Regions from separate parts of the Enterococcus sp. AMC1252 genome, predicted to be linked through region 3. Evidence: riboswitches for the same ligand, from Rfam matches in the RefSeq annotation. Region 3 holds a riboswitch; each other region holds the start of a gene.
The links. A riboswitch is a leader RNA that binds a small molecule or an ion and turns the genes downstream of it on or off. The one in region 3 is predicted to bind magnesium.
Positions count from the first base shown of each region.

Region 1: linked by a shared signal. The riboswitch ahead of AC4BB5_RS07595 (phosphatase PAP2/LCP family protein) and the one ahead of AC4BB5_RS11420 (hypothetical protein) in region 3 are both predicted to bind magnesium.
Region 2: linked by a shared signal. The riboswitch ahead of AC4BB5_RS04330 (LCP family protein) and the one ahead of AC4BB5_RS11420 (hypothetical protein) in region 3 are both predicted to bind magnesium.
Region 4: linked by a shared signal. The riboswitch ahead of AC4BB5_RS07900 (MgtC/SapB family protein) and the one ahead of AC4BB5_RS11420 (hypothetical protein) in region 3 are both predicted to bind magnesium.

Region 1 covers NZ_CM177097.1:1,600,324-1,607,983, forward strand. The annotation lists gene AC4BB5_RS07585 (ABC transporter ATP-binding protein) at 1-1,985, shown strand, start outside; gene AC4BB5_RS07590 (ABC transporter ATP-binding protein) at 2,002-3,843, shown strand; M-box (ykoK) riboswitch at 4,100-4,267, shown strand; gene AC4BB5_RS07595 (phosphatase PAP2/LCP family protein) at 4,549-6,123, shown strand; gene AC4BB5_RS07600 (diaminopimelate dehydrogenase) at 6,213-7,184, shown strand; gene AC4BB5_RS07605 (hypothetical protein) at 7,489-7,650, shown strand; gene AC4BB5_RS07610 (hypothetical protein) at 7,640-7,660, shown strand, end outside.
Region 2 covers NZ_CM177097.1:935,483-943,142, reverse strand. The annotation lists gene AC4BB5_RS04340 (helix-turn-helix domain-containing protein) at 107-1,579, opposite strand; gene AC4BB5_RS04335 (FAD-dependent oxidoreductase) at 1,569-2,903, opposite strand; gene AC4BB5_RS04330 (LCP family protein) at 3,061-3,975, opposite strand; M-box (ykoK) riboswitch at 4,109-4,277, opposite strand; gene AC4BB5_RS04325 (hypothetical protein) at 4,542-5,039, shown strand; gene AC4BB5_RS04320 (DUF4809 family protein) at 5,113-5,505, opposite strand; gene AC4BB5_RS04315 (YusW family protein) at 5,777-6,595, shown strand; gene AC4BB5_RS04310 (WxLIP family cell surface protein) at 6,670-7,660, opposite strand, start outside.
Region 3 covers NZ_CM177097.1:2,407,535-2,415,194, reverse strand. The annotation lists gene AC4BB5_RS11450 (IreB family regulatory phosphoprotein) at 92-361, shown strand; gene ruvX (Holliday junction resolvase RuvX) at 358-786, shown strand; gene AC4BB5_RS11440 (DUF1292 domain-containing protein) at 833-1,141, shown strand; gene AC4BB5_RS11435 (hypothetical protein) at 1,254-1,772, opposite strand; gene AC4BB5_RS11430 (FtsW/RodA/SpoVE family cell cycle protein) at 2,042-3,211, opposite strand; gene AC4BB5_RS11425 (FtsW/RodA/SpoVE family cell cycle protein) at 3,208-4,389, opposite strand; gene AC4BB5_RS11420 (hypothetical protein) at 4,386-4,652, opposite strand; M-box (ykoK) riboswitch at 4,904-5,073, opposite strand; gene alsS (acetolactate synthase AlsS) at 5,506-7,170, shown strand; gene budA (acetolactate decarboxylase) at 7,184-7,660, shown strand, end outside.
Region 4 covers NZ_CM177097.1:1,666,577-1,674,236, forward strand. The annotation lists gene polA (DNA polymerase I) at 1-133, shown strand, start outside; gene mutM (DNA-formamidopyrimidine glycosylase) at 230-1,066, shown strand; gene coaE (dephospho-CoA kinase) at 1,070-1,663, shown strand; gene nrdR (transcriptional regulator NrdR) at 2,040-2,525, shown strand; gene AC4BB5_RS07885 (replication initiation and membrane attachment family protein) at 2,538-3,944, shown strand; gene dnaI (primosomal protein DnaI) at 3,944-4,873, shown strand; gene AC4BB5_RS07895 (hypothetical protein) at 4,975-5,439, shown strand; M-box (ykoK) riboswitch at 5,599-5,769, shown strand; gene AC4BB5_RS07900 (MgtC/SapB family protein) at 5,994-6,650, shown strand; gene AC4BB5_RS07905 (GNAT family N-acetyltransferase) at 6,680-7,180, shown strand; gene mgtA (magnesium-translocating P-type ATPase) at 7,412-7,660, shown strand, end outside.

The DNA.
Region 1 (7,660 bases), 810 kb from region 3:
CCAAAACAATTATTGATGAGTACAAAACGGTTGGAGAAAATGCTGCTAAAGCGAAACAACTTGGCGAAGAAGCAACTAACTTAGGAGAACAAGCGAAAGCAGCAGGTGCTGCGGCAGCTTCAGCGACGGATGTCGCTACAGCAACTGAACAAGGTGAGAAAGCTCAAGAACTAGCTGCACAAGCCCAAGCAAAGGGCGACGAAGCGAAAGCGTTAGCTGAATCAATTAAAACAACAACCGACGCTATGCCTGCAAAAGTCGAAGCTGCTCGTAAAGAGACTAAAAAGGGCTTAGGCGATTTAGGTGCGGATTCCATGAAAACAGTGGGGATTCAATTAACACTAGCTGAATATAAAGCACTAGATATGAATACACAACAAATTCAAACAGATTACATGGTCAAAACAGGGACAAAAATGGTTCTCTTAACCCTTGTTTCCGCTGTAGCTGCAATTATCGTTGGGCTGATTGCCTCATTAGTAGCAGCATCTGTTGGTCGAAACTTGCGTGTGGGACAATATGAACGTACGCTACAATTTTCAAATACTGAAATGGAGAAATTTTCTCCTGCTTCATTGATCACACGTAATACCAATGACATTCAACAAATGCAAATGGGGATCGTGATGATCATGCGTATCGTGTTATACGCACCGATCTTAGGTATTGGCGGGATTTATAATGTTTATCAAACAGGAACAGGCATGGGCTGGATTGTCGGTGTGGCTGTTGCAGCTGTTTTAGTTTTAGTCTTAAGCCTACTTTTAACAACGATGCCTAAGTTTAAAGCCTTACAAAACTTAGTTGATAGAGTAAACTTGGTTTCTCGTGAGATCATTACTGGTTTACCTGTTATCCGTGCATTTTCTCGTGAAAAATTTGAAGAAAAACGTTTTGATGGTGCTAATACTGATTTAATGAAAACTCAATTATTCGTTAACCGTGCAATGTCTATTATGATGCCGGTCATGATGTTATTGATGAATGGTATTTCTGTTCTTATCGTTTGGGTCGGCGGACATAATATGAACAACGGCCAACTACAAGTTGGGGATATGATGGCCTTTATCACATATACAATGCAAATCGTTATGGCCTTTATGATGTTATCAATGGTTTCAATCATTCTACCTCGTGCCAATGTAGCTGCTGGTCGTGTGGAAGAGGTTCTTGAAACAGAACCTACAATCAAAGATCCAGAGCATCCTAAAGATGACCACGACTTCAAAGGTGAAGTGAAATTTGAAGCGGTGGAATTCCGTTATGGAGATGCTGATGAAGATGTGTTACATCACATCAACTTTATTGCTAAGCCTGGTCAAACAACAGCTTTGATTGGTTCAACTGGTTCAGGTAAATCAACAATCGTTAACTTGATTCCACGTTTGTTTGATGTAACGGGCGGACGAATCACAATCGATGGCATCGATATTCGTGAAATGAGCTTACACAAGTTACACGAAATCATTGGATTTGTACCGCAAAAAGGAATCTTATTCTCAGGTGATATTGCTTCAAATATCAAGTTTGGCGATGCAAATATCTCAGATGCACAAATGAAAAAAGCCGCTGAAATTGCACAAGCTGAAGAATTCATTGATTCAAATGAAAAAGGCTATGATCGTGAAATTTCGCAAGGTGGAACGAACGTTTCTGGCGGACAAAAACAACGTCTATCAATTGCCCGTGCCTTAGCGAAAAATCCTAAAATCTTGATCTTTGATGACTCATTCTCAGCACTTGATAATAAAACGGATGTAGCCTTGCGTAAAGCTTTATCTGAAAATATCAAAGGGGCTACACAAATCATCGTCGCACAAAAAATCTCTACGATCCTGCATGCCGATAATATTATCGTATTGAACGAAGGTCGCGTTGTAGATCATGGAACACATGATGAGTTAATGAAATCATCCACTGTCTATCAAGAAATTGCCCAATCACAATTGAGCAATGCTGAATTAGGCATAGAAGAAGCTGAGTAGGGAGGAGCGAATAATAATGGCAGAACAAAAACAAAATCGCCCTCGTGGCGGACGCGGACCTGGACATGGCGCTCCAGTGGAAAAAGCCAAAGATTTTAAAGGAACACTCAAAAAATTAATCTCCTATATTGGTGCTTATAAAATACCCGTTTTCTTTGTAATGATCTTTGCAATTGCTTCAACCGTGTTTAATATTTGGGGTCCAAAAATTTTATCACAAGCAATCACAGAATTATTCAATGGTTTAATCAAAAAATATCAAGGAACTGGCGGCATTGATTTTAACAAAATCGGTGGGATCTTGCTATTTATGCTAGGACTTTACTTAGTTGCATCTGCTTTTGGGATCATACAAGGTTGGATCATGTCAACAATTTCACAAAAAATCACGTATCGTATGCGTAAAGAAATTTCAGAAAAAATCAATCGCATGCCGATGAACTATTTTGAAAGCCGTACAACTGGTGAAGTATTATCACGTATTACCAATGACGTAGATACATTAGGTCAATCTCTAAACCAATCAATCACTCAGTTGATTACATCTGTTTTCACAATCATTGGTGTTATCATAATGATGCTATCGATTTCTGTGCAAATGACAGGTATTGCGATTTTGATCGTACCAATTTCAATGATTTTGATTTTGATTGTTGTAAAAAATTCGCAAAAATACTTTAAAACACAACAAGAATATCTTGGTGTAATCAATGGTAAAGTAGAAGAAACAATCGGTGGCTATAACATTGTGCGCCTATTCAACGATGAAGAAAATTCACTTAAAGAATTTAAAACACAAAATGATGTCTTATTCAAATCAGCTTGGAAATCACAATTTCTTTCTGGTTTGATGCAACCAATCATGAACTTTGTCGGAAATTTAGGGTACGTTGCAGTAGCGATTTTTGGTGGGATTTTAGCTTATAATGGTACGATTACAGTCGGAGATATTCAAGCGTTCATCCAATACGTTCGTAACTTGACGCAACCTATAGCTCAATTGGCTCAAGTATCGAATTTACTTCAATCAATGGCAGCAGCAGCAGAACGTGTCTTTGAATTCCTTGAAGAAGACGAAGAAGCTCAAACCGTTCCAAATCCAGTTAAAATCGATAAAGCTAAAGGAATGGTCGACTTTGAACATGTTCGTTTTGGTTATACACCAGACAAAATCATTATCAATGATTTCAGTTCTCATGTTGATCCAGGGCAAACTGTAGCAATCGTTGGTCCTACTGGTGCAGGTAAAACAACAATGGTTAAACTATTGATGCGTTTTTACGATGTAACATCTGGTGCAATTAAAATCGACGGTCATAATATCAAAGACTTTAACCGCGCAGACTTACGTAAAAATATCGGGATGGTTTTACAAGATACTTGGTTATTTAAAGGAACCATCATGGAAAATCTTCGTTATGGACGTCTAGATGCGACGGATGAAGAGGTTTACGCAGCAGCAAAAGCGGCTCATGTTAATCATTTTATCCAAACATTGCCTGGTGGCTACAATATGGAATTAAATGAGGAGTCTTCAAATATTTCCCAAGGGCAAAAACAACTATTAACGATTGCTCGTGCAATCTTGGCAGATAAACCAATATTGATTCTTGATGAAGCGACGTCATCTGTTGATACAAGAACAGAAGGGTTGATCCAAGGAGCTATGAATAACTTAATGTCTGGTCGTACATCATTTGTTATTGCGCACCGTTTATCAACGATCAAAGATGCGGATAAGATTCTGTATATGCAAGATGGTGACATCAAAGAACAAGGAACACATGAAGAATTACTTGCGCAAGGTGGCTATTATGCGTCACTTTATAACTCACAATTTGAAGAGTTAGACGAGTAAAAAAGTTTAGAAAGAAGAGGATGGGACAGAAGTGTTTAACTCCGAGAATTAAGAAGGAGTTGCTTCTGCGCCCACCGTTTATTCGGATTCCTTGAGGCTGAGATGTAACTCATAGAGTTATGTTCCAGCTTTTTTTTTATCTAGACACAAATTAGTGTTATAAAATCGTGGACGTAAAGTTAAGAAAAACTAAAGAGTCTTAAAACAACTTGAAAAAATTTTTTTTCAAGGGTATTATTGTGAAAATTAAATAGATAAATAACCTTGTTAGGTGAGGCTCCTATACAAACATAGGCTATTGCGCAGAAACGTCGAAAGACGCCAATGTGTAAAACAGGAATTGTCGAATTAAGGCTTTTCATAAAATAGCTAAGAATGTTTCTTTACGTTGTATAGTGCTAAAACTCAGACGATGAGATTGATTGAAAGTCAAACGTCTTAGGAAAAAAATGTTTGGCTTTTTTCTTTTGGTGTATAAAAAACTATTTTGTGTACCGACTGTAGGTCGTCTTAATACCTGTTTGTGTTATTTTTGGAACGTGGTTAGATGGTGGACGAGATGACTGCTAGATGAGCCACTCCCATCAATTAGGAATTATAATCATTTAGCGTTTTTTTAGTTGAATGACATCCCTGTGAGAAGGGCTTATAAAATGCCTTTAAAGTAACTGCTTTACTGAATATATGAATGAAGGGATCTATCGCATGTATACGTTAAAAGAAAAGAAATTTACCCCAGCCATTTTAAGTGTCGTATTTTTTTCATTACTAACCTTTTTAGTTGTAAAAAAAGTCCCATGGTTTATTCAATTAGATTCTGCGATTTATCGCTTTAGTTGGAAACCTAATGAATTGTTAACTAATATTGTGGAGTTAATTGCCAAAAGTGCTACGATCGTACCGATTTTTATTGTGTGCCTTATAGTTTCATTTATACTTTGGCGAAATAAACATAAAGTATTGGCGGTTTGGCTGATCAGCAATGTTTTAGTAGTCAGTGTTTTTGGGTTTATTTTGAAGCAGCTTGTTGCGAGACAGCGACCAAATGTGGAGCAGTTAGCTGAACGAACTTCATATAGTTTTCCTAGTGGTCATTCGCTTTTAGCCATGTGTTTAGCTTGTTCGATGATTTTGATTATACAAACTGTTTATTTAAAGAAAACGTCTTTAAAAAATACTTTAATTGGTTATGTTCTTTTGATTGGCTTGAGTCGAATTTACTTACGAGTTCATTTTCCGAGTGATGTGATTGCAGGTTTTCTTTTAAGTTATGCTTGGGTAAATATTTCTTTTGCCTTCTTACAAAGAGTGTATCTTAATAGGGAATTTTCGACCTCTAATGCTAAAAAAAGGTTCATCCAGAGAACTATTTTAGGTGCCCTATCATTGCTTTTATTGCTCGTTGCTGGAGCTTCCGTTTATGGTGCTACGGTATATCAAAAAGTCCAAAAAACTGCTGATAAAATGTATCAACCACTAAATCGAAAAACAAAACCAGCAGAGTTAGGAAATAGTGAGCCGGTTAGTTTCTTACTTTTAGGCATCGCAAATGATTCTAAGCGTAAAACAGATTTTCGTGCAAATACAATCATGGTTGTGACCGTCAATAATCAACTAAAGAAAACGACGATCACCAGTATTCCTAGAGATGCTTATGTCGAAATTGTTGGAAAAGATGGTGTATATGACAAAATCAATCATGCCCATTCATTTGGTGGTGACGAGATGATGATCAATACAGTTGAGCATTACTTAGATATCCCAATCAATCATTATTTTGTGATCAATATGGATGGATTAGCTGCTTTAAGTGATGCAGTTGGCGGCGTTACGGTCAACAATGATTTTGAGTTTGATGCAGAAGGAATTCATTATCCAAAAGGTGAACAGCATCTAGGGGGTTGGGAAACATTACAGTATGCGAGAATGCGCTATGAAGACCCTTTAGGCGATTATGGCAGACAAAAAAGACAACGAGAAGTAACGATTCAACTTACTAAAGAATTAACTTCGATGAAAAGTGTGTTTCGCTATCAAGAGTTACTGAATGTCATAGGTGAAAATGGTCAAACGGATATGACACTAGATCAAATGACGCTCTTGATGAAAAATTATCAGAAAGCCTTAGAGAACATTGAAAGTTATCAAATGCAAGGTGAAGGATTTACTGGAGATGGTTTTACTGGAGAAGAAGGGATTTCATATCAGAGTATTTCCGATGAGGAGAAACAAAAAATCATGACTGAATTAAAGAAACAATTGAATATAGTAGAGCAGTAAAGAAACCAGCTCATTTTTTTCAACTTCCAATTGTCAGATGTCTTTTTCTTTTGGTATAATCTGATTTATAGAAGTGGAGGAATGTTAGTATGATAAAAGTAGCAATCATCGGATACGGAAACCTTGGACGCGGGGTTGAACGTTCGATAAAACAAAATAAAGATATGGAATTAGTGGGGGTTTTTACAAGAAGAGCTCCTAAAACCGTGGAAACAGAAGGTGCTGAAACATTTACGATGGACCAGCTGAAACGGAAAAAAGGCGAAATTGATGTCTGTATTCTTTGTGGTGGGTCAGCGACAGATTTACCTACACAAACACCAGAATGGGCTCATTTATTCAACACGATCGATAGTTTTGATACGCACGCTAAAATCCCGGAACATTTTGCTAAAGTAGATCAAGTAGCCAAAGAAAATCAAACAACATCAATTATTTCAACGGGATGGGATCCAGGGTTGTTTAGTTTGAATCGCTTGTATGCTCAAAGTATTTTGCCAGTTGGGCAGACGAATACCTTTTGGGGTAAAGGGGTCAGTCAAGGGCACTCTGATGCACTAAGAAGAATCGACGGCGTGATAGATGCCGTTCAATATACAATTCCAAATAATGATGTTATTGAAAAGCTTAAAGCAGGGGAACAATTGGATTTGACTACTCGGGATAAACATTTTAGAGAATGTTTTGTCGTACTTGAAGATGAATCGAGAGCAGGAAAAATTCGTGAAGAAATCATTGCAATGCCGAATTACTTTGTGGATTATGATACGGAGGTTCATTTCATTTCTCAGTCTGAATTGGATCAAAACCATAAAGCGATGCCCCATGGTGGGACTGTCCTGCATACAGGAACAACACACGAAAATACCAAACAAGTCATTGAATATAATTTACAGCTGGAAAGTAATCCTGAATTTACTGCAAGTGTTTTAGTTGCTTATGCAAGAGCGTGTGTTCGTTTGGCTAAGGAAAAACAATTTGGGGCATATACTGTTTTAGATATTGCACCTAAATATTTGTCTACTCGAACAGATGAGGAATTGAGAAAAGAGTTATTGTAAAAAAACTGAATTAAAACAAAAAGAGAATGTTGATTGCAGCATTCTCTTTTTATTGTTGAACAACTGATCAAAATAATCCTTCGACTTAACAATAATGACTAGAGTTTTGAGGAATTTAGAGGAGCTGAGAATGTATTGTGATTGTATGAGGCTTAAAAAAAGTTTATTGAAAGATTTTATAGATGATTTAAAGAAGGCGGTCATTTTTGTGTTTTGTAAAAACGAATATGATCTATTTTTTTTAATCAACTAACTTATGATTAACTTGTGAAATTACTTTCAATAAAAGATAAGGTGGTAGAAAATGAAAAGGATAGTAAAAAACTTAAGACTCAAAAAAGGAATAGCAATAGTCGTATTGCTTAGCAGTTTGATTGGTGCAAGTTTATATTTTGGAGTAACTGGGTACGCAGCACTACCAACTGGAAAAAAAAGTGAAGATGAGTGCCTACACAATGAATGGTGATTTTAAAGGG
Region 2 (7,660 bases), 1.5 Mb from region 3:
TTTATTTCAAAAATAAATGAAAGTTTTTCTGAATAAGCCTTTCTCACTAACGAAAAAGCCAAAAACAACGAGCAAACTATCATTGTTTTTGACTTTTTCGTTCAATTTATCTTTTACTATGCAATTCTCGAATCTTCATTCTGATTTGATTGATATCATAAGTTGATCCTAACTCTGAGAGTACATATATTTCTTTAGCAGAACGATAGCTATTTGGTTTCATGATATTAGTGATCAAGAGATCATAGGTCATTCTTGAATCATAGGGTTCAATAGTAAGACCATTTAAATTTTTCAAACTCAAGACCAAAACCTGAGTCATTACTTCCTTATATAAATGATCCATCTTCAAATCAATCCCAACTCGAGTTTCACCAACAATTTCAAAATCAATGATTGCTAATACACTTAGATATTTTACCAAGGACCATTCATGTAGACTATTACCAGTTTCATAACTTTCTCCGAAACATTCCAAACTTCTATCTAAAAGAGTATGAGAAAAATCTGCCAATTGATGACTGGAAAGACTTTGTTCCTTTTGCCAGACATTCTCCCGATCAAACAATTCTAGCTCTCCTTTAAAAAAGTATAGCCGGCTATGGATCTGAGAGAAATAATAAAAAATCTTCTTCTCAAGCTCTGGAAAAAACTTTTGCGGACGATAATACAAGATTACATGCTCTAACACAAATGTATCTGCTAGTGATGTTGGTGTACGCCGTCCTCGAATCAAACTATAATCGGAAAAATCGGCTTCCGCCAAAACCGACATACTTGTTAAAAAGATAAAATGTAATAAACTCTCTTCTTCATCGATTTCCAGTGGGTATCGACTAAAAAAACGTAAAACAAAAGAACGTAATGTTTTAAAAAAGGGATCTTGCTCATATACTTGACTCTTACTGTATAATTCTTTAAATGTTTTTGGCTGAACAACGATTCTTTTCTTACTAATCGTCAACCACAAACTGATTTTCAATCTACTATGTTCCTCAAAAGTAAGTGACAATGCTTTTTCTAGAGCTTCAATGATTCTCAAATTTTGAACCGACAATGTTTTTTCTTGATGTATTTCATATGGTGTTAAAAACCAGTAAATTTGAAAATAAAAATAACGAATCTGTAACTCTTCCCCTTTTAACTGACCATTGCGGATTTTAAGATCAAACTCTTTTAACAAAAGATTCAGTTCTTTGATTTTTCGAAATAAAGAAGACTCACTGATCATAAATTTCGTCGTCAACTGAGCAATCGTAAATTCACGGTAATGAAATAAATAATCAATCAGCTGAAATTTGATCGATGCCCGAACATAATCCTCCAAAACTTTACTAATAGAAAATTGATCTGACATATGGATCGCTACCCATTGTCCATCATAAAATAACGAACAATCTTTTTCATAAGGCTTCAAATAGTAGCCTAACTCCTTTAAATCACTTTCAAATGATGCTTTTGATACCCCTAAATAGGTCAATAACTCATCATCATTGACTCGACCACCAGCCAAGATCACTTTCTTTAAAATGCCAACTTCTCTTGCCTCTTTTTTATCCAACAATCCTTCAATCTTCATCTGCTTCACTCCACAAACCTTCAAAACCTAACTGGTTCGTGATGTCTATCACGTTGGAATAGTAAGGATGATATAAAAAATCTTTTTGGTAAAACTCTTCAAGTGTTTGTCCCATTTGAATCCCAAGTGCGAATGTGTTGATTTTTTCAAGAATATCAGCTTTTGAAACTAATTGGGCACCTAATAGTTTATGGCTCTCTTTTTCAAAAATTATTTTTCCATAGATTTTTTCCCCCCCAGAAAATAAGGAGCTTTTTTGCTGAACACGGGCAACGGAAATAGGCTGTTCATGAAACAAGCCTTCTGCTTCCGTCAATCCAGTGCTAGCTACATAATAGCCAACAAGTTTTGTACCAATCGTACGAATTGAGCCAACAAATGGCATCGTTGGTTCTATAAGATTTTGCGCAACAACTAAGCCCGTTCTTACAGCATTGTTCACCAAAGGGATGTAAAATGACTCTTTAGATAAACTGTAAGGCACTTGGATACAATCACCAATCGCAAAAATGTCAGATTGAGAAGTTTGCAAATAGGCATTCACAAAAACAGTCTGGTCCGTATGTGTTCTAATCTGTTCATCTAAATAAGCTAAATCAGGACGAACGTTCATAGCAAAGATAGCACTATCGCACACAAACTCAGATTTTTTTGTTTTGATCAAAAGCCTTTCGTCTGTATCTGTAATTTTTTCTACTGTCTCATCAAAATGAAACACAACACCACGAGCAACCATCTCAGCTTGTACCGGTTGAATCATTTCTTCATCAAAATACTTAAATAGCAAGTAATCCATACTCTCAAAAAGATGAACTTCTTTGCCTTTTTTTAGCAGAGTGTCAGCTGCTTCCCCACCGATTTGACCACCACCGATCACTCCTATTTTATTACTATTTTCTAACTTCTCGATAGCGTTTAAAACGCCAGGTAAAAATTTATATTTTAAAACTTTTTCTGAATTACTGCCACAAATTTTCTGTGACCATTGACTAGACCCTGTTGCTAAAATCAATTTATCAAATGACATAAAAAAAGCTGTATCCTGTTTTTCATATTTAATAATATGCTGTTTTGAATCCATGCTGACTACTTTTGCACTCAATAATAAAGTAATATCGTTGTCGTTCAATTGTTGTTCCGAAACAAACTGAGCTGTTTTTATTGAATCAATCGTTTCATTAAAATACAGATTGATGCCACCAGATAAATAACCAATTGTTTGTTGCTTCTCAATTAAATAAATTTCAGCTTTAGGATGTTTTTTTCTGATGGCTAAAGCAGCCGATACGCCAGCAAATGAAGCACCAATGATTACGACTTTCACAGTAAAACCTTCTTTCTAAATAAACCGTTTTCTTAAAGAATAGCATAAGGCTGCTCTTAACGCATAGGGATACGCTAATATATTTTATGTAAAAAAATGATCTGTCCGCTCAATATAAAAAGAGCAGACAGATCAACTTCACTTTTATAATTCCATTTTACTTATCTTTCATAAAATCCTGGATCGCTTGAGCATTTTTCTGCTCATCAAGTTCGATTACACTACCAGATTCGGTATAATCATTAAAGTTCCATGATCCCTCTATTGGAACAGATAGTGATTTTAACGGCTTCACTTTTCCAGAAAGAAAGTCCTTCGCTAAATCGATCAATAAACTTGTTGGTACATTTGTATCGATTTTCCCAACCATTTTTCCAGCAACTTGAGGCAGTTCCCATACTGGAATCAAATCTTTAGATTGCTCGACCAAAGCATCCATCACTTGCTGCTGACGTCTAATACGGCCAAAATCCCCTTCTTCATCCATTCTAAAGCGAGCATATTGCAATAAACTATTTCCATGCAATGTCTGCTTCCCTTTCAGAATATCCACACCGTCTAAGTTGATATCTTTTTCAGCATCGATCGTTACTCCTTTTGGATAAAGCTCATCAATGATGTCACTGAATTCTTTAAAGTCCATGACAACATAATAATTGATTGGTAAATCAAAGTTCGATTTCAAAACATCTTTTGTCATTTGTGCACCGCCATATGCGTATGCTGCATTTATTTTATCTTGCCCGCCATCAGGAAACGTCACGTAACTGTCTCTCATGATCGAAATCAATTTAGGTTGTTTCGTTTTTCCATCATAGTGAGCGACCATCAACGTATCTGACCGTCCCTGATCTTCATCATCATCTCTAGAATCATTCCCAACGACCATAACGGTTAACTCTTTATCACTCGTTTGCTCATCACCAGTAAAGTTTTGGTTTTTATTAGGAAGTTTTGATTCACTCTCCTCTTTTGCCGTTTGGAACGATATAGCTGCATAACAGCCCACACTCACAACCACAAGAAGAATCGATAATAGGGTAATAATCACTATTTTTACAGATTTTTTCATTGTTTATTCCTTTCTACAGCTCTAATGGTTTCTCATGTAAAAGAAAAAATCCCCTCACCAAGAATACTCAGCGAAGGGATTAGATTACAAAGTTTAAACACATGACATTCGCCACTTATCTATAAACTTACCATGATCTTCTCTTCGTTGAGTTTTAGCACTATATAACGTAAAAAGCATTGCTTTTAGCTACTTTGGAAAACGCCTTAATTCGACGAATTCTGTCCTACCCGTACCTGTCTTTCGACATTTCTGAGCAGTAGCCTGTGTTTATATAGGAGCCTCACCTAACAAGTATTTAATTCATTTTAAACTATAATCGTATCGAATCACAAAGTCAAATTAAATTTTATAGAAACTGAACTTCAATATTTATGTTATTTAATGAAAAGTACTTTACATCTATAGCTCTATTAGATGCCCTACAGAAAAACAAATATTTTAAACTAAAAAAATCTTTACATTTTCTTAAATAATAGCTGTTTTTTCTCAAATAGTAACTTTACATAGACAGACAAGGATTTATCTGTTTCAATATTAAAAGAGTCAACATTTGGAGGATATGCATGGAAAACTTTTTAGAAAAACAACAAGAATTCTTTTTCAGCTTTTTAACAGATAGTATCGATAATTTTTTACTAGATCATTCTGACGAAATTTTTTATGTATTTGCTTTAGACTGCACTATTTATGAAGAAGGTGAAATCAACCTTTACTTCAATACTGTAGATCTTTGGCAAGAAACCACCGATTATTATACAAGTAAAGGCCTCAGTAAAGCCCAAATACAAGAACTGAAATATAATGCTAGTGACTGGGATGAAAATCAACGGGTTGCCTCGCTTCATCTATTTGATGACTGGGTAGAAGACGAACAAGATATCGAAACAGTTCTTGAGTGGCTTTGTCAGCAAATAATACTCTTAATTGCCAGTGATTCATTTGAGCGTATCCCTAAAACAGAAGATTTCAAATTATTGGTCTACGATCATGATGAACAGCCTTCTGACTCACAAGAACGATTTGAAAAAATTGGAATGTCTGAGCTTTTTCAAATAGACTAATAAGAAAGAGGTTGGGAGTAACTTAAACAGTTATGCCCAACCTCTTTCTTATGTCTTTGAAGTTTTGAGAAGTTTAAAAACAAAACTCTAACTCCTCTATGTTGAAAAGAGCTACCAAAATTTCATTTACCTGTTCTGCTAATTTTTTTTCGTCTATAATTTGATCTTTTGTTGCAATTTTCGCTCGATCATTTGAATACGTCAGAAAATCATACTCTTCCTTCAGTGTTACCAGACAGTCCTTTTTTTTATATAACGTATAATCATCGACAGCATCCATCTGATATTCACGTTTGTAGCCATTTTTTAAAGCAATGGCTGTTATCATAGAATTGACAGTCAACACTTCCAATGGAATAACCTGCTCATCAATCATCAAGGTGTAATTTTCATCCTCAATAATACCACAAGCATTGCAGCCTCCATCCAATAAATTGACTGTTTTGGTAATTATCGCTTTTTTCATCCTTATTGATCCTTTCTACTATTACTACACATATTATACCAAAATAGAAAAGTTAATGAGACTATTAATTTATCGAATCGCCAACTATTATAAAAGAGGATTTTGTTCAACAAAACATATAGATAATTTCTAGATAAACTACATGAAAAATAAATATATTCTAAACATTATTAGAAATCACTCATATATATTTACTTTATATTTTCTATGGATAATAATATAGGCAAGCTACTATTTATAAAATAGTAGTAAAAAAGAGGAGGTATTTTTTATGAAATTTTTTAAAGGTATGATGCTTGCAGGATTAACAATCAGTTTATGTTCAGCTAGTTTGGCAATGGTGTCAAGCTCAGCAGACGCAGCAACAGTGGTAGAATCAAATTATAATAAGACAGTCACTTTATTCAATAAAGCGGACATCTTAGAGTACACGGGTTTATCATTAACTAGTTCAAATGTATCATCAGTTTATAATGAATTAGTTAAAGCAAGTACATGGGAAGCAGCTGGTTATAGTGCATCACAAGCGACTGTGATCGCAAGAGATTTTGGTAGAAACTATAATAAATCAGTAAACTTATTACAAAAAATGACGTATCAAAAAGAGTTACATCTTAAAGTTATCTTGATTACTAAAGGATATCAAAAAGCAGAATTTGGCTTACAATCATACTATGTACCAGAAACACCTGCTACTCCTGAAAAACCTGAAGTTCCTGAGACTCCTGAAGTTCCAGAAACACCTGTTACTCCTGAAAAGCCTGAAACACCTGAACAATCTGATTTGAAAAAATTAGAAATTCAAGTTACCTACACTACTGGACAACAAATTCAATTACAATACCAAGTAAATTCTAACGGTACCATCAAAGCTCAATACCAAGACAAATCTAACAAAGTTCAACTGCAAGGCAGTGCTGCTGAAGATAAAATTGAAGGCATCATCGCTGGTTTAGACTTGAAAAATGGTAGCGAAAAAGAAATCACTTCACACATTTTAAACAAATTAGGTCGTGGTACAAGCTACAAACAATTCCAATATCAAGGCCAATTCAACGATAATACCCAAGTTAAATTTAAACTTAAATAAGCAATAGAAGACTCAATCATCACAAATCAAAGACCTCGTTTCTACAGCGCAGATGTAGAGACGAGGTCTTTTGTTTATTTAATCTGTTTCTTTTTCTGCCACAAAATGTATGATTGAATCAATACTAGTAAAACCAATAAAATAATGAATAAAATCAACCACAGGGGTACTTTACTTTCAACCTTAATATCTTTATTCTCTTCATTGATCAGTTTTGCTTGCTCTCTCGAAATTTCAAATTCATTTTCAAATTCCCATTTTTTGTCCTCTTGCATAATTTGAGTTTTACTGATATATTTTCCCGGTTGTAATTGCCTTTTAATCGGTACAGGAAATTCCATTACAGAATTAGGTGCCATTTCTAGTGCTTCTTTTTCGAATTTGATTACAGATGTGTCCTCTCCTTTTTTTCGGATAGCAAATTTTAGGTTCATTTTTTTTGAAATTGCTGCATTTTTGTTCCGAATCGAATGAATCACAGAAATTTTCTTACCTTGTTTTGATTGCGCAACCTTTACGGAATCCATTTCATAATCAGGTAAAATCTCAACATCTGTTTCATTCAAAACAACACCAATAACATAATGAAATCTCTGCTGAATGGTCACATCTTTATTTTTTGTTTCACTTTCAGATACATTTTTGGTAAAACGCAATCCACCAACTGTAACGCCATCATAGTTTTCTTTTGGCATCAACAAATGAAATCGAGCAATTTTCGTTTCATATGGCTGTAAAGAAATATTCGTTTCTATCACTTTAACGAGGGATTCAAAAGGATATTTTAGGCTCTTATCTTTGATCCCTTTTACCGTATAATCGATCATGCCTTCTTCTGTTGTCGTGGCATTGATTGCATTGACAGAAATGGAAATTGGGGCATCTTCCGGATTAACCAATTTGACTTGTAATTCTTGTTCCTCATCCGGCTGCATTTTTAAATCAAAATAAGATTTGTTAAAATCTATTTGATTTTGAGGAATCATTGCTTGTACATAAAAACTATTTGTTTCATTACTTTTTTCATTCGCTGAAACCGTCTTTGTATTAAATAAACAAAATAAA
Region 3 (7,660 bases):
ATAGCAGAAAATGTTAAGTTTTGTTTGTAGTTTCGCCTTGTTTTTAGTAGAATGAAACTGTATGAATAGAATAAAAGTGAGGTGTAGATAAATGGGTTTTACAGATGAAACTGTACGTTTTGATTTTGATGACAGTCGTAAGAAGGAAGTAAGTGAGACTCTAGCTACTGTATACAAGGCTTTAGAGGAAAAAGGATATAATCCGATCAATCAGATTGTGGGCTATTTGCTTTCTGGAGACCCGGCCTACATTCCTCGTTATCAAGACGCTCGAAATTTGATTCGTCGTCACGAACGGGATGAGATCATGGAAGAGCTGGTTAAATATTACTTATCTGATCATGGAATCACTATTCGATGAGAGTAATGGGACTTGATGTCGGCTCTAAGACAGTAGGAATTGCAGTGAGCGATCCATTTGGCTGGACGGCACAAGGTGTCGAGATTATTCGAATCAACGAAGAGCAGGAAGAATTTGGTTTTGAACGTTTAGCAGAATTAGTCGAAGAATATGAAGTGACACGTTTTGTCGTGGGACTTCCCAAAAATATGAATAATTCAATCGGACCTAGAGCTGAAGCATCAATGGCTTATGGTAAGAAAATCGAAGACATGTTTCAAATTCCTGTTACTTATCAAGATGAACGTTTGACGACAGTTCAAGCTGAACGTATGTTAGTTGAACAAGCGAATACATCTAGAGCCAAAAGAAAAAAAGTGATTGATAAGGTAGCTGCTGTCATGATATTACAAAATTATTTAGACGGCGCTAGCAATAAAATTTAAATGACTTGTTAAAAAACAAGGATAAGATAAAAGGAGAGCAAGACAAATGACAGAAGAACATAACCATGATCATGATCACGAAGGGCATGAGCATATCACCTTAGTTGATGAACAAGGAAACGAAACCTTATATGAAATTTTATTAACAGTAGACGGACAAGAAGAATTTGGTAAAAACTACGTGCTTCTATATCCAGCTGGTGTTCCAGAGGAAGAAGATGTAGAATTGCAAGCTTATGCATACATCGAAAACAACGAAGGAACAGAAGGGGAATTACAACAAATCGAAACAGACGCTGAATGGGATATGATCGAAGAAGTGTTTAACACATTCATGGCGGAAGAAGAAGAATAGTATTTACGAAAGAGTTGAGTCCATACTTTATGGACTCAGCTTTTTTAATTTGATAGATTGCTCATACTACAAAACAAGGAGACAGCCCTTAAGCAGTCTCCTTGTTCGCCTATTACAAGTCAAAGTCAATGTCGCTGTAATCTACACATGGCAAGTCTCTTGGGTGGATTGAGGAATTAACTGAAAAAGTTATTTTTAATGGTTGAGCTGAATAATTATATAAATCAAAAATTCGGTTTCCGCTAGTCCAACCTTTTATTGTCTCATCCAATATATTGGTATTTACTGTTACAGGACTATTAGTATAGAAGAACTTTCTAGATGCGACTTGCCAAGAATAACCATGATCGTAAAGTTCTTCAAGAAGAAAACTTTCTTTATCTTCTGACTCAGCTTTAAATTTTATTGCGTATTTTGATACAAATTCATTTGTTCTTAAGCTACCTACTAAAATCCGAATTTTTTGACCACTTTGGACTACTGCTTCTCTTTTTGCCGGAGCACCTCTCAGTATACTAAAAGGAATGGGGGAACTTGAATTTTCAACAGATTCCTCTGCATCAACATAACTAGTTCCAAAAAACATTCCGACTACTATCAAACATCCTAATACTAATGATTTCTTTCTCATGAAAACAACTCCTTATTTTTAGTAATTTAAATTTAACATAAAGAAAATTATAATTCAAGTTTAAATTATTATTAAAGGATTAATCCGTGAATTTTGCTTGATCTTGAGTATCAGTTAAAGTCTTTGTACTACATCAAGACTTCTATTTTTTATTTAATTCACTTTTGAAATTTGAAGAGAGTACAAACATTCGTTTAGGAAGAAATTAGATAGAAAAATATATTCGTATTCAGATTAACTTAAATAGTGGAAATGAAAACAAACCTAAATTACTCTTTCTCCTTCTGATAATACATCGAAAGAATCAACCCAATAGCAATAAAATTAGCTAAGTAAGCTGTGCCGCCTTGACTGATAAAAGGTAAAGGAATCCCAGTCAAAGGAAGCAGTCCAATGTTAGATCCGATATTTTCAAGGATATGAAACAAGAAATACATAATTATACCTGTTGTGATGTATGCGTAAAATTCACGTTGGGCATTTAATGTGCAAATCAACATTTGATAAATTAGATAAAAGAACAATAAAATTAAGGTACAAGTACCCAAAAAACCATAAGCTTCACCAATCACAGTAAAAATCATATCAGATTCTCGGACTGGAACATAAACCTGCAAATTAGTCATCCCCTTGCCAAGCAATTCTCCTGAACCAATGGCCGTTAACCCACGCGCCTGTTGAAATGAAATCGAGTCCGCATATTCAAAAGGATTGAGCCAAGCGTGGATTCGATTGAATTGATACGGTTTAAAATGTAGAAACGAAAGAACTTTTTGTCCACGTTCAGTCAACACCAACAAGATGCCGCTGACACCAAGCGTGCCTATAATACCAAAGCCGACTGTTAAAATTTTCCAAGAACAGCCCGAAACAAGCACTATACCTAGAAAAATCGAGATAAAAACTAAACTTGTGCCAAAATCTTTTTGATAAAACATCAAAAAGAACACAGGTAAACTAACAACGAATAATTCACCTAACAAACGGAAGTCCTCTTTTATAGTAGAAGGATTTTCTGATTGTTGTCTTTTTCGGGTGACAATATAAGCTAACATCAAAATATAGCCAAGTTTCATGAATTCTGATGGTTGAAATGAAAGTGGACCTAACCGAAGCCAACGCTTTGTTCCTGTAGCGGCAGCCATGACGGGATCATGAAATTTTATAAGTAAGCTCATTAAAAGAAGAGAGAGACTATAAAGGATCGGTGTCGATTGCCATAGATATTTTATAGGGATGAACATCGTGACAAACATTGTTCCAGTCCCTAAAAGAGTCCATAAAAATTGTTTTTTCAGTAAAGAGCCAACTGAGTCAATCGCAGGATCTGCTTGAAAAGCGCCATACTGAGCTAGAAACCCAACAAGTATCAGTAAAAAAACAGGCAAAAGCAAGGCATAATTTACGGGTTCACTTTTTGCGACTAAGGCTTTTCTCATGACACCCCTCCTCGACGTCTAAAAGTTTCTCTAAGCTCAGTTCCCCGTGCATTCAAGGCTATACCCAGAGTAATACTTAAAATTAGTAAACTAGATCCTCCATAACTAATAAAAGGAAATGTTAGTCCAGTCATTGGAATATAACCTAATAGACTGCCAACGTTTACTGTCACTTGAAGGAACAACAGCATACCACAACCAATGTAAAGATAAGAGTAGTAAAGGTTTTTTGATTTTATTGCTAGCAAAAATAAACGAGCAACAATAAAGAACACGGCAAACAAAATACCTAAAGAGAAAATCAACCCTAACTCTTCAATACAAATAGCAAAAATGAAATCTGTATCAGCAGCAGGAAGAAAGCCTTTTTTCTGAATACTATTGCCTAGACCTAATCCAAAAAATCCACCATTATGCATTGCGTAGTAAGCATTAGATGTCTGAAATCCTTTGCCGGTCGGATCAATGAAGGGATTTTGCATTACTTCAAAACGTGTGACTAAATAACTGAATTTCTGCGGCATCCAATCTGTCGGGATCGATAACAAAAGAACAGTTCCTAGTCTTTTTGCCACAACAAATCCAACTAAAGCGAGCGACATAAACAAAGGAGAGAGTCCACTGAACAAAAACAAAACGAGCACAAGGATAAAAATCATGGAAGCACCTGCTATATTAGGCTGTAAAGCCACAAAAAACATAAAGAAACTAGCGACTAGCAATGATTGTTTGTGTTTCTTAAATGTAAAAGGGGTCAAAATATCCTCTTTTGAAAGATTGGATGCCAAATAAAGAATAAGAACCAAAGGCACTAATTCAGATGGTTGAAACAAAAGTACGCCTAGATTGATCCAACGCTTTGCACCACCAACACTAGTACCGATAAAAGGTAATGCAATGATTGAGAGAAAAGTCAGTGCCAAAATGACATACATCATTTGGGGTTTGCGAAGGACGTTTAAATTGATTCGATATACAAAACTCATGCAAACCAAGCTAAACAGAAAATACATGGTTTGTTTGACTGCTTTACTGGCCGTTCCTAACTCACTATCTAATAATTGATAAGAGCTAGAACTATAAACCATTAAGACACCAACAACACACAGGATTAGATAAGGGATAAAAATGTAAAAGTCTAAATAATGGAGTTTGGATAATCGCTTAGGCCAACTCATTGTTTTACTCCATCATTCAAAAATTCGTGAATGGTTGTTGTATTTTGTTTCTCTTCAACTTTACGTCCGTCATCATCAATCAACATGTCTTCCGTATTTGCCTGTTGATTGCTAGTAAAATTATTATTTTTCATCTTATTGACTTGAGATTGTGCTATCTCTTTTCCCTTATGAAAGCTGATTGCTGCACAGCTCCCGATTCCTGTAAAAATCAGGGTGACACAAAGAACCATATAAATTAAGAATTTCTTTCCTGTTTTCATTTTTTATTCCTCGCTAATCGTTTTAATTGATCATCAAATAAAGTTCGGCTTTAGGAATTGTTTTAGATGGGGATAAAGAGTTCTTTTTGCTATGAGTAATGGGTGACAGACGATTCAAGTCGAGTTTCTTCAATTGGTATAGATTCACCTCCAAAATCAAGTATTCTGCCTACATTATTCGAAAAAAACAAAAAACCTTCGCATAAAATGACTCAGCGAAGGGGGATTGATTTCAGCACAAATAGAGCTTCTCATCATTCTCATCGTTGAGTTTTAGCACTATGAAACGTAAAAAGCAGAGCTTTTAGCTACTTTGTGAAAAGCCTTAATTCGACAATTCCTGTCCTACCCATTACTGTCTTTCGACATTTTTGAGCAGTAGCCTGTGTTTCCATAGGAGCCTCACCTAACAAGTTATTTTGATCGCCCTAAATATAGTGAATATAGCTAGTAAAGTCAACTAGGTAAGTATTAAATTTTTTATAATAAAAGTAACTGTTTTTGAACTAGTATGGAACAGATCATAGAAAATGTTGCCCTCGTATCCAAATGACATACATCTTTTCTTTAACTTTTCTTAAGCTTATACAGAAAAAAGACAGAATAAATAAAAATTGACAGAAGATTCGAGATAACATTTGATAGATGAAACTAGATTTTTTTAGTCAGCAGTTTTATTTTATGTTTAGCAAACAAATCATTAAACAAATAAAAGATCAAGTGCTATAATAGGTGATGTAACAGGTTTGAAATCTGTACTATAAAAATAGGATAATTTATATGATTAGTTATTTTGTTCTTTTTAATAAAGGGTTTTTCGGTATGTAACAGCATTTTAAAAGAAGTGTAACAGATGGCGGAGAAAAGCAGGAATGGCGCTGAAGTGATTGTAGAAAGTTTAAAAAACCATCATGTCGACTATGTTTTTGGGATTCCGGGAGCGAAAATTGACGGTTTGTTTAATGCACTAGTCGATGATGGACCAGAATTGATTGTCACACGTCATGAACAAAATGCAGCCTTTATGGCAGCGGCTGTCGGGCGGTTGACTGGAAATCCCGGTGTAGTAGTTGCTACAAGTGGTCCAGGGGCAAGTAATCTAGCAACAGGTTTAGTCACAGCGACAGCAGAAGGAGATCCTGTATTGGCAATAGGCGGTCAAGTGAAGCGTAGAGACTTATTGAAATTAACCCACCAAAGTATGAATAACGCTGCTTTGTTTGAACCAATTACTAAGTACAGTGCAGAAATTCAAGATCCAGAGACGATTTCGGAAGTTTTAGCAAATGCTTATCGATTGGCGAAGTCCTCCAAAAAAGGAGCTAGTTTTATTAGTATTCCTCAAGATGTCGTGGATGGTCCAGTAGAATCTGCTAGTATCAACCCTTTAAATGATCCTAAAATTGGTTCGGCTTCATCTGACGATATTCAGCATCTTTCAAAACTAATTCAAGCAGCAGAGTTGCCTGTCCTGCTAATTGGGATGAGAGCCTCTACCGAAAAAGAAGCTAAAGCGATTCGTGAAATTGTAGCGAAAACTGAAATTCCAGTTGTTGAAACATTTCAAGCAGCTGGGGTTATCTCTAGAGAATTGGAAGGTCATTTCTTTGGACGAATCGGTTTGTTCCGTAATCAGCCAGGAGATATGTTATTAAAGCGTAGTGACTTAGTCATTGCTGTCGGCTATGATCCAATCGAATACGAGGCTAGAAATTGGAATGCCGAAGGAGAGGCTAAGATCATTGTAATTGATGATACTCCAGCTGAAATTGACCAATGTTTTCAGCCAGAACGAGAGTTGATTGGCGATATTGCAGAAACGTTATCCGTTCTTTTACCTAGTATTGAAACTAAAATATTATCAGAAAAAGCGATTGACTATTTAAATACATTACAGGAACGATTAGTAAAACGAGATGACGTGAAGGAGGGAGTCAATAATGGTTTGATTCATCCTTTGGAGGTCATTGAAACACTGCAAAATATTGTAACTGACGAAATGACTGTAACTGTTGATGTAGGCAGCCATTATATTTGGATGGCTCGCCATTTTAGGAGTTATCAACCTAGACATTTACTTTTCAGTAATGGGATGCAGACTTTAGGTGTCGCACTTCCGTGGGCCATTTCAGCAGCACTTGTTCGTCCAAATACACAAATAATATCAGTGTCTGGTGATGGAGGCTTTTTGTTTTCAGCACAAGACCTTGAAACAGCTGTACGCAAAAAATTGAATATCATACATTTGATTTGGAATGATGGACGATATAATATGGTCGAATTTCAAGAGCAATTAAAATATCATCGGATCTCAGGTGTTGATTTTGGTCCAGTTGATTTTGTGAAATACGCAGAAGCTTTTGGTGCGAAAGGTTTAAGAGCCGAGAATGCGCAAGAGTTAAGAGCGGCTATTTTAAAAGGAATTGAAACCGAAGGTCCAGTAGTAATTGATATTCCTATCGACTACAAAGACAATGAGCAGCTCGGAGAAACAATTTTGCCAGATCAGTTCTATTAGAAGGGTGATAACGATGACGAAAGAGACAGTCTTATATCAGCATGGGACATTAGGTGCTTTAATGGCAGGTTTAATGGATGGTACCGAAACGATCGCTAATATTTTGAAAAAAGGCGATTTCGGGATTGGTACATTGTCTGGTTTAGATGGTGAATTGATTATTTTAAATGGGAAAGCCTATCAAGGCAGAGAAGATGGAGCTTTAATTGTAATAGATGAGAAACAGGAAACACCCTATGCTGCCGTGACTACTTTTAAACCAGTCATTACTGTTGCTGTGGATCATGTTACAAATAATATGAAAATCAAAACACTGATCCGTGAATATTTAAAGAGTGAGAATCTTTTTCATGCAATTAAAATCTATGGGAAGTTCAAAAAAGTTCATATCCGTGCAATGCCTAAACAAGAAAAACCATACAAACGCTTAGTTGAAGTATCCAAAGAGCAACCTGAGTTTATTAAAGATGATGTTATGGGAACGATTGTT
Region 4 (7,660 bases), 740 kb from region 3:
TTTTGAAGTGCCTGAAAATGAATTAGAAAAACTAAATGCTTTAGTTAAAGACGTGATGGAAAATGCAGTGGATTTACATGTACCTTTGTTAACAGATAGCAGTTGGGGTAAAACGTGGTACGAAGCAAAATAACCAATTAAACTAACTGGAAAAGACTGACTAAACGAAAAAGTGTTTCAAGCATTGCTTCGTTCGTTTCGGTCTTTTTCTTCTAAGGAGAGATAAAATATGCCGGAATTGCCAGAAGTTGAAACGGTCCGAAAAGGATTGGAAAAACTTGTTGTTGGAAAGACGATCGAAGCCGTCACTATTTTGTGGCCGAGGATTATAGAATCACCTGACCCTGAAATTTTTGCGCACCGGTTGATCGGTCAGAAGATTGAGAAAATGAAACGCAGAGGGAAATTTTTGATTTTCAAATTAACAAATTATGATATGATTTCCCATTTACGAATGGAAGGGAAATATGAAACGCATAATCCAGAAGATGAACGAACGAAACATACGCACGTAATTTTCACATTTACAGACGGAACGGAATTACGATATCTCGATGTTCGTAAGTTTGGGCGGATGGTTTTAGTGGCGAAAGACCAAGGAGAAAAATATAAAGGAATTTTAGCGCTAGGCCCAGAACCGATTCCTACCCATTTTAAATTATCAGAATTTCGGACAGGGTTAAAAAGACACCATAAAGCAGTTAAACCGTTATTATTAGATCAGCGTTTAGTGACAGGTTTAGGTAATATCTATGTAGATGAAGCGCTATGGGAAGCGAAGATTCATCCAGAGCAGCCGGCAGATACTTTAAAACCAAAGGAAGTCGAACGGTTATATCACGCAATTATAGATGTTCTTGGACGGGCAGTTGAAGCAGGTGGGACGACAATTCGCAGTTATTTGAATGCTCTTGGTGAGGCAGGTACATTTCAAGTTTCGCTAAATGTCTATGGTCAGACAGAAAAACCTTGTCCAAGATGTGCAACACCAATCAAGAAAATTAAAGTTGCTCAGCGAGGGACCCATTTTTGCCCTAAGTGTCAAACATTGAAAGTGAGGAATTGATTGATGGGGGTAGTACTAGGCCTGACAGGAGGTATCGCAACAGGGAAAAGTACAGTTGTGAATGTTTTTAAAAGCTTGGGTTTTCCAATAGTAGATGCAGATGTAATTGCTCGAGAAATTGTTGAAGTGGGGATGCCAGCTTTGGCAGAAGTCGTTGCAAGTTTTGGTCCAGAGATACTTAATCCAGATGGATCATTAGATCGCAAAAAATTAGGTGAGATTATTTTTTCTGATAAATCTCAAAGAAAAAGATTAAATGAAGTACTTTCTATTTTTTTGAGAGAAGAGATTTTATCTCAGATTAATCAGAAAAAGAATAACTCCGCATTAGTAGTAGTTGATATCCCATTACTATATGAAGGCGGTTATGAGAAATTTGTAGATATAGTTGCGGTGGTGTATGTTCCAGAAAGAATTCAGTTGGCTCGTTTAAAAAAACGAGATCATTTAACTGATAAGGAAGCAGAACAGCGAATAAATAGTCAGTTATCAATTGAAATAAAAAAACAAAAAGCTGATATTATTTTTGATAATCAAGGTACTAAGTTGGCGACGGAAAAAATAGTGAAGAAATGGGTATCAGAAAATATTTCTTGATTATATAACATATTTAAATAACTGACAACGAAGACGTAGAAAATTTTATTTCTATGTCTTCTTTACCGATACATATAACACAATAAACTAATTATTAGTGGTGGATTCAATAAATTCTAATTTTCAAGCGGAAATTGTTTTTTTAGATAACTAGTAAGCGACGGATTAAGTCTAAATAATTGGTTGGTTAACGGACCTACTTGATTTTATTGAAATTAGGAACTTGTTATTAAATCTGTTTTCTTTAATCAGAAAAAAATGCTTAAGAAGTGATTGTAAATGTCTGGTTTCTCAAGCATTTCATGTTATAATATAGATAACAAACTAAAACTAAACTTTAAAAATAGATAATATAAGGTAGAATGAGGTGAATACTATGCGTTGTCCAAGATGTCATCATAATAATTCCCGTGTAATTGATAGCCGTCAAGCGGATGATGGTCGTGCGATTCGTCGCCGCAGAGAATGTGAAAATTGTAATTACCGATTCACAACATTTGAACGGATCGAAGCAGCTCCATTGCTCGTTATCAAGAAGAATGGTGATCGGGAAGAATTTAATAGAGAGAAAATTTTGCGTGGCTTGATTCGATCAGCTGAAAAGCGCCCAGTTGCCATGGAACAAATGGAACAAATCGTAGATAATGTTGAGAATCGCGTGCGTAGTTTGGGGGAAAATGAAGTCTCAACTACTTTAGTCGGCGAATATGTCATGGAAGATTTGGTCAATTTAGATGAAATTGCTTATATTCGATTTGCCAGTGTATATCGTCAATTTAAAGATATGAGTGTATTTTTAAAAGAATTGCAAGGTATCGTAGATAAAGCAAAATCTTCAAATTCAGATACAACGAATGAATAAGGAGGTCTTTCCTTGAAAGACAATTGGAAAGAAGTCCATCCTAAAAGTATTTTTCAAGCAGCAATTCCCTACCCCTTATCCAATCAAGAGCAAATGATACTGACCCTTTTGTATCAGCCGATTATTGGGGCTGAGGCTTTCAGTTTGTATGTGACACTTTTATCAGAAGTAGAAGGAACAAGCATTAGCGAATCACTTTTTCATGCTGATTTGATTACGATGATGGATATGAGTATAAAACAAATCGAAGTAGCAAGAAAGAAGTTAGAAGGAATCGGATTATTATCGACTTTTTTTAAAAACGATGCTGAGTTAGGTGTGCATTTCTTATATCGCTTGAATCATCCTGAAACGGCTGAACGCTTTTTTAAAGATGAAGTCTTGTCATTGACACTTTTAAACAGTGTAGGACAAAGAAAATTAGATAAATTATTTGATCGATTTAAACCAACATTCGTAAATTTAACAGGTTATGAAGAAATTTCAGTTGGGTTTAAAGATGTGTATACTTTCAAAGAGGAGCAAATTATTTCTGAAAGTGAGCAGTTAAGCAGAATGGAGCAATCTTTTATCGATCCGCGACCAGCACAAACCGTCAGTGCAGTTGATGAAAGTTTTGATTGGGCGTATTTTGTTCAAGGAATCGAAAAACTTGGAATTAAATTGCCTGATAATAGCAATGGATTCAAAGAGGAAGTTTTTGTTTTTCATAAATTATTTGGGATCACTGAATTGGATATGATCGATTTTTGTTCCAAGTCATTTGATTATTATACAAGCAAGATTGATGTCAAAGACTTTGAAAGAGCGGTCTATCGAACCTATGATCCAGATAAAAAACAAAGAATTAGTGAGTTTCAAAAGAATGAGTCCGTTGATTTATCTGCTGAGGATCAACAAACCTATCGCTATAACTCACTAAAAATGAATGGTCTTTCAACCCAAGATATCCAGATGATCATGGATAGCGAAAAAAACTTCCCTCTCAATTATTTGGAGGCATTAAAAAATGAACGTGGGGGGTATACAACGCCTCAAGAACGTTCATTGGTCAAATATTTAGTGAGTAAATCTGGCTTGCCTAATAGCGTAATCAACGTTTTGATCAATTACGTTTACAATATTCAAAAACAACCAACACTAAAAGCTGATTATGTAAATCGGATTGCTAATGAATGGGCGCAAAGTGGTATCTTCTCACCTGAAAAGGCAATCGAGCATGTACGTGAAATCGCTAAAAAAGGCAAAGAACAAAAGCAAACAAGACAGCGCTATGGCCAAAATAATCGACCGATTCGTCAAGAGACTTTACCAGATTGGGTAGAGAATCCTGTAGAGGAGCAGAAATTATCCAAAGAGGAACAAGCGCGTCTTGATAAAGAAATTCAAGATTTTTTAAATAAAGGTGGTGGAAATTAATGGAAGATGTAGGGAAAGAGATGTCAAGAATCATTCAAAGCAGAGATATGGGTGAGCGATATAATGAGTTAGTTGAGGTTGTATTGAAAGATACCGATGTCCAAACCTTTATTCAGGAAAATCGTGAACGATTGACGGATGATGATATTCGGAAAAGTTATTCAAAATTATATGAGTTTGTTCAAGAAAAACGCAAGTACCAATTGAACGACCCAACAATGATCGCTCCTGGATATGAACCTAAATTAACCTTGAATTTCCATTATATTGATGTTACATACGTTCCAACAGAAGCACTAATTGCCAAACAAAGAGAAGATGAGATTCGCAAAAGAGTTCGAGCAATGGATATGCCGAAAGATGTTCGAGAAGCAAGTTTAAGTAGATTTGACACAGCATCTCAAGGGCGTGCTCAAGCCATGGCAGAAACAATGAAATTTTTAAACGAGTATACTTCTAATCCAAAAGAATTTCATAAAGGTCTTTATTTACAAGGAACATTTGGCGTAGGTAAATCCTTCTTACTCGGTGCAATTGCCAACAGCTTAGCTGAACGTGGGTTTGTCACAACGATTGTTCATTTTCCAACCTTTACAGTTGAAATGAAACAAGCAATCGGTAAAGATATGGTTGGGCCTAAATTGGATGCTGTCAAAAAATCACCTGTTTTAATGATTGATGATTTGGGTGCAGAATCAATGACTTCGTGGATTAGAGATGACGTGTTAAGCGTTATTTTACAATATCGAATGCAGGAACAATTAGTGACGTTTTTTTCATCCAACCTTGATTTAAAAGATTTAGAAAAGCACTTATCTGTGACGCAACGTGGCGAACAAGAACCTTTAAAGGCTCGTCGAATCATGGAACGTATTCGCTATTTAGCACAAGAAATAACGATGTCAGGGAATGATCGTAGAAATGGTTAGCTGTCTATTTACTAGACGGCTTTTTTTGATGGTAAAGGATGATGATGGACTACCACAGAGAGTATAGCTTATAATAAAGTATCAGTATTGGAGGAAAATCTATGAAAAAAATCGCATTAACAATACTAACAATTTTCTCATTGGCTTCTTTAGGCGCATGTACGAAGAATAAGGAAGACTCACCAAAAGGAAGTGAAAAAACCTCTATGAGTAGTAAGCAAAGTAAAACAACGGAAGAAACATCTAAAAACAATGAACAAGCAAGATCAGTGTTTACAGCAATTTTAGTTGAAGATGCTAAAGAAAATGATACGGTGGATCATTCGACTCGTTTGGTTTTAAAGGAAGTTGAAGCAATCGAAGATCCAGAAAAAATCGTTGGTATGATGAAAAATGATGGTGTTATTCTGAATATCTCAAAAGAGCAATTTGCTGATGGTGTCGCAGAGAATGATTTGAAATCAGGAGATAAAATTAAATTTACACTCGTCGGTTTACCTGCAATGACAATGTCGATTCCGCCACAAGTAGCCGGAAATTCAGTGATTGAAGTTGAAAAAATTTAATAAATATAAGGTGACCGCTGCTATGATGACGACAGATATACGTCTTGTAGTAGTGGTTACTTGCTTTTTACTCTTAAATCAAAAATATTTTTTGAAATAAATAAAAAAATATTGACATTTGTTTTACAACGATGGTATAGTGGCACCTGTAAGATAACTAAATAGATTTGTTAGGTGAGGCTCCTATACAAACACAGGCTACTGCCCAAAAACATCGAGAGATGCCAATGGGTAGAACAGGGATTGTCGATTACAAGGCTTTTCATAAGGTAGCTAAAAGCTCTGCTTTTTACGTTGTATAGTGCCAAAACTCAACGACTAGATCATGCAGGCTTTTTTTTGTGCGCTTATTTATGACCTTCCGCTGAGTTTTGGCGGAAGGTTTTTTGCTTTTTCATCAAAGATTCGTCGCAGGAAAAATGCTGTGAATCACTATGATTGATCGAAAGGCAGAGTAGATGATGAACAGTACTTGACGAACGAAAAGACCAAGAGAACGCCATTAAAAAGCAAATCCAAGAAAGGAGCAAAGATATGAATTTTTAATAAACATTATGGCCAGTATTTTTGCAGGAATGATCATTGGGGCAGAAAGACAGTGGCGAAAAAAATTAGCTGGCATGAGAACGATGACCTTAGTAACATTCGGTTCATGTCAATTTGTTTCATTATCTTCTTTGATTCAAGACGACAGTAGTCCAACACGAGTAGCAGCGCAAGTGGTCAGCGGGATTGGATTTCTTGCTGGAGGAGTGATTTTAAGGGAAGGATTTAGTGTGACTGGCGTCAACACAGCGGCAACTTTATGGTGCTCAGCAGCAGTTGGCAGTATGATTGGGGCTGGATTTGTGATCGAAGGAGTCGTGTGTGCAATCATTTTAATGCTAGTCAATATTTTGTTAAGGAATTTATCGTTCAAAATAGATGACTACACCGTTCAAAGAGAAGAGGAACAAACAGACTCGGTTCATTATCTGTCCGTTATTGCAAGTAATACTAGCGAAGTTATGCTTAGAACAGAGATTATCCAGTTGTTGGACAAGTACTGTTTAACGTTCACTAAATTTTCTTGTACAGATTTAGCTGGAAAAAAAGTTCGACTATTTTTGGAAATCGAAGCAACAAGGAATGGGACACTTGCAGTAAATACGATTATTTCAGAATTATCTCAGTTATCAGAAGTCATAGAAATCAATCAAATGAATAACTAAAAGAACGGAGGAATCAATATGGTAAAACAGTGAGGGTAAAAATCGTAAATTGGAACAGCGAAGAATATTGGTCAGGAATAGATTTAAGAAATAAATTATTAAAAACAACTGCAGGTAAAGCGTGGATCAAGGAGGTTCCCTTAAATGAAAAAAAGGATATTCACATGGCAGCGATGATTGATGGAAGTGTTGTGGGAACGTTACTTCTTTCAAAGAAAAACCAAACAATTGCTCAAATCAAACAAGTGGCCATCAATGAAAATTATCAAGGATTTGGTGTAGGGAAAAAATTACTTGAATTTGCTGAAAACCTTGCAGAGCTTATGAATTTTCAATCTATATTTTTAACTGGACGCAAGCAAGCTTGGGGGTTTTATGATCATTTTGGGTATCGTAGTATCGGGAATTCCTTTTCAGATGGTCAAGTGATCTTAAAAAAATTTGAGAAAAAGCTCAATACTAAAAAGAATGCAGGAAAGCCAGAAATTATTAAATATATAACACTAAAGGAGATGGAAACAAATGGATGACAGTAGTCAGATGATCAAGGACTTATGTAAAAAGAGCCTGTTGTTAAAAATATGTGGATACTATTGTCTATTTGTTTCTAGTATAGTCAAGTAGCTTCCTCCGATAACAGTACTTCTTTTTCCATTAGTCCGTCCCCTAAAAATACCAAATCATTGAAATTGAATGAACGATTGTGTAGAGGCAGCGGTTACCATTTCAGTGATCAGAGTTTTAGAAAGAAGGAGAAATAAATGGAGAAAAGAGTACTAGTAACAAAAAAGAGTAATCAATCCTATGAATATTTTGCAAGAAACTCGATAGAAAATATCATCACGTATTTCAACGCTTCAAAAGGAGGATTAACACATCAACAAGCTGTCCTATCTAGAGAAGAATACGGAGAAAATGTCATTACACATGGTAAAAAAACACCATTGTTCATTGAAATAATCAAAGCCTATTTTACCCCTTTTACAATTGTCTTGCTTACGTTGGCAATC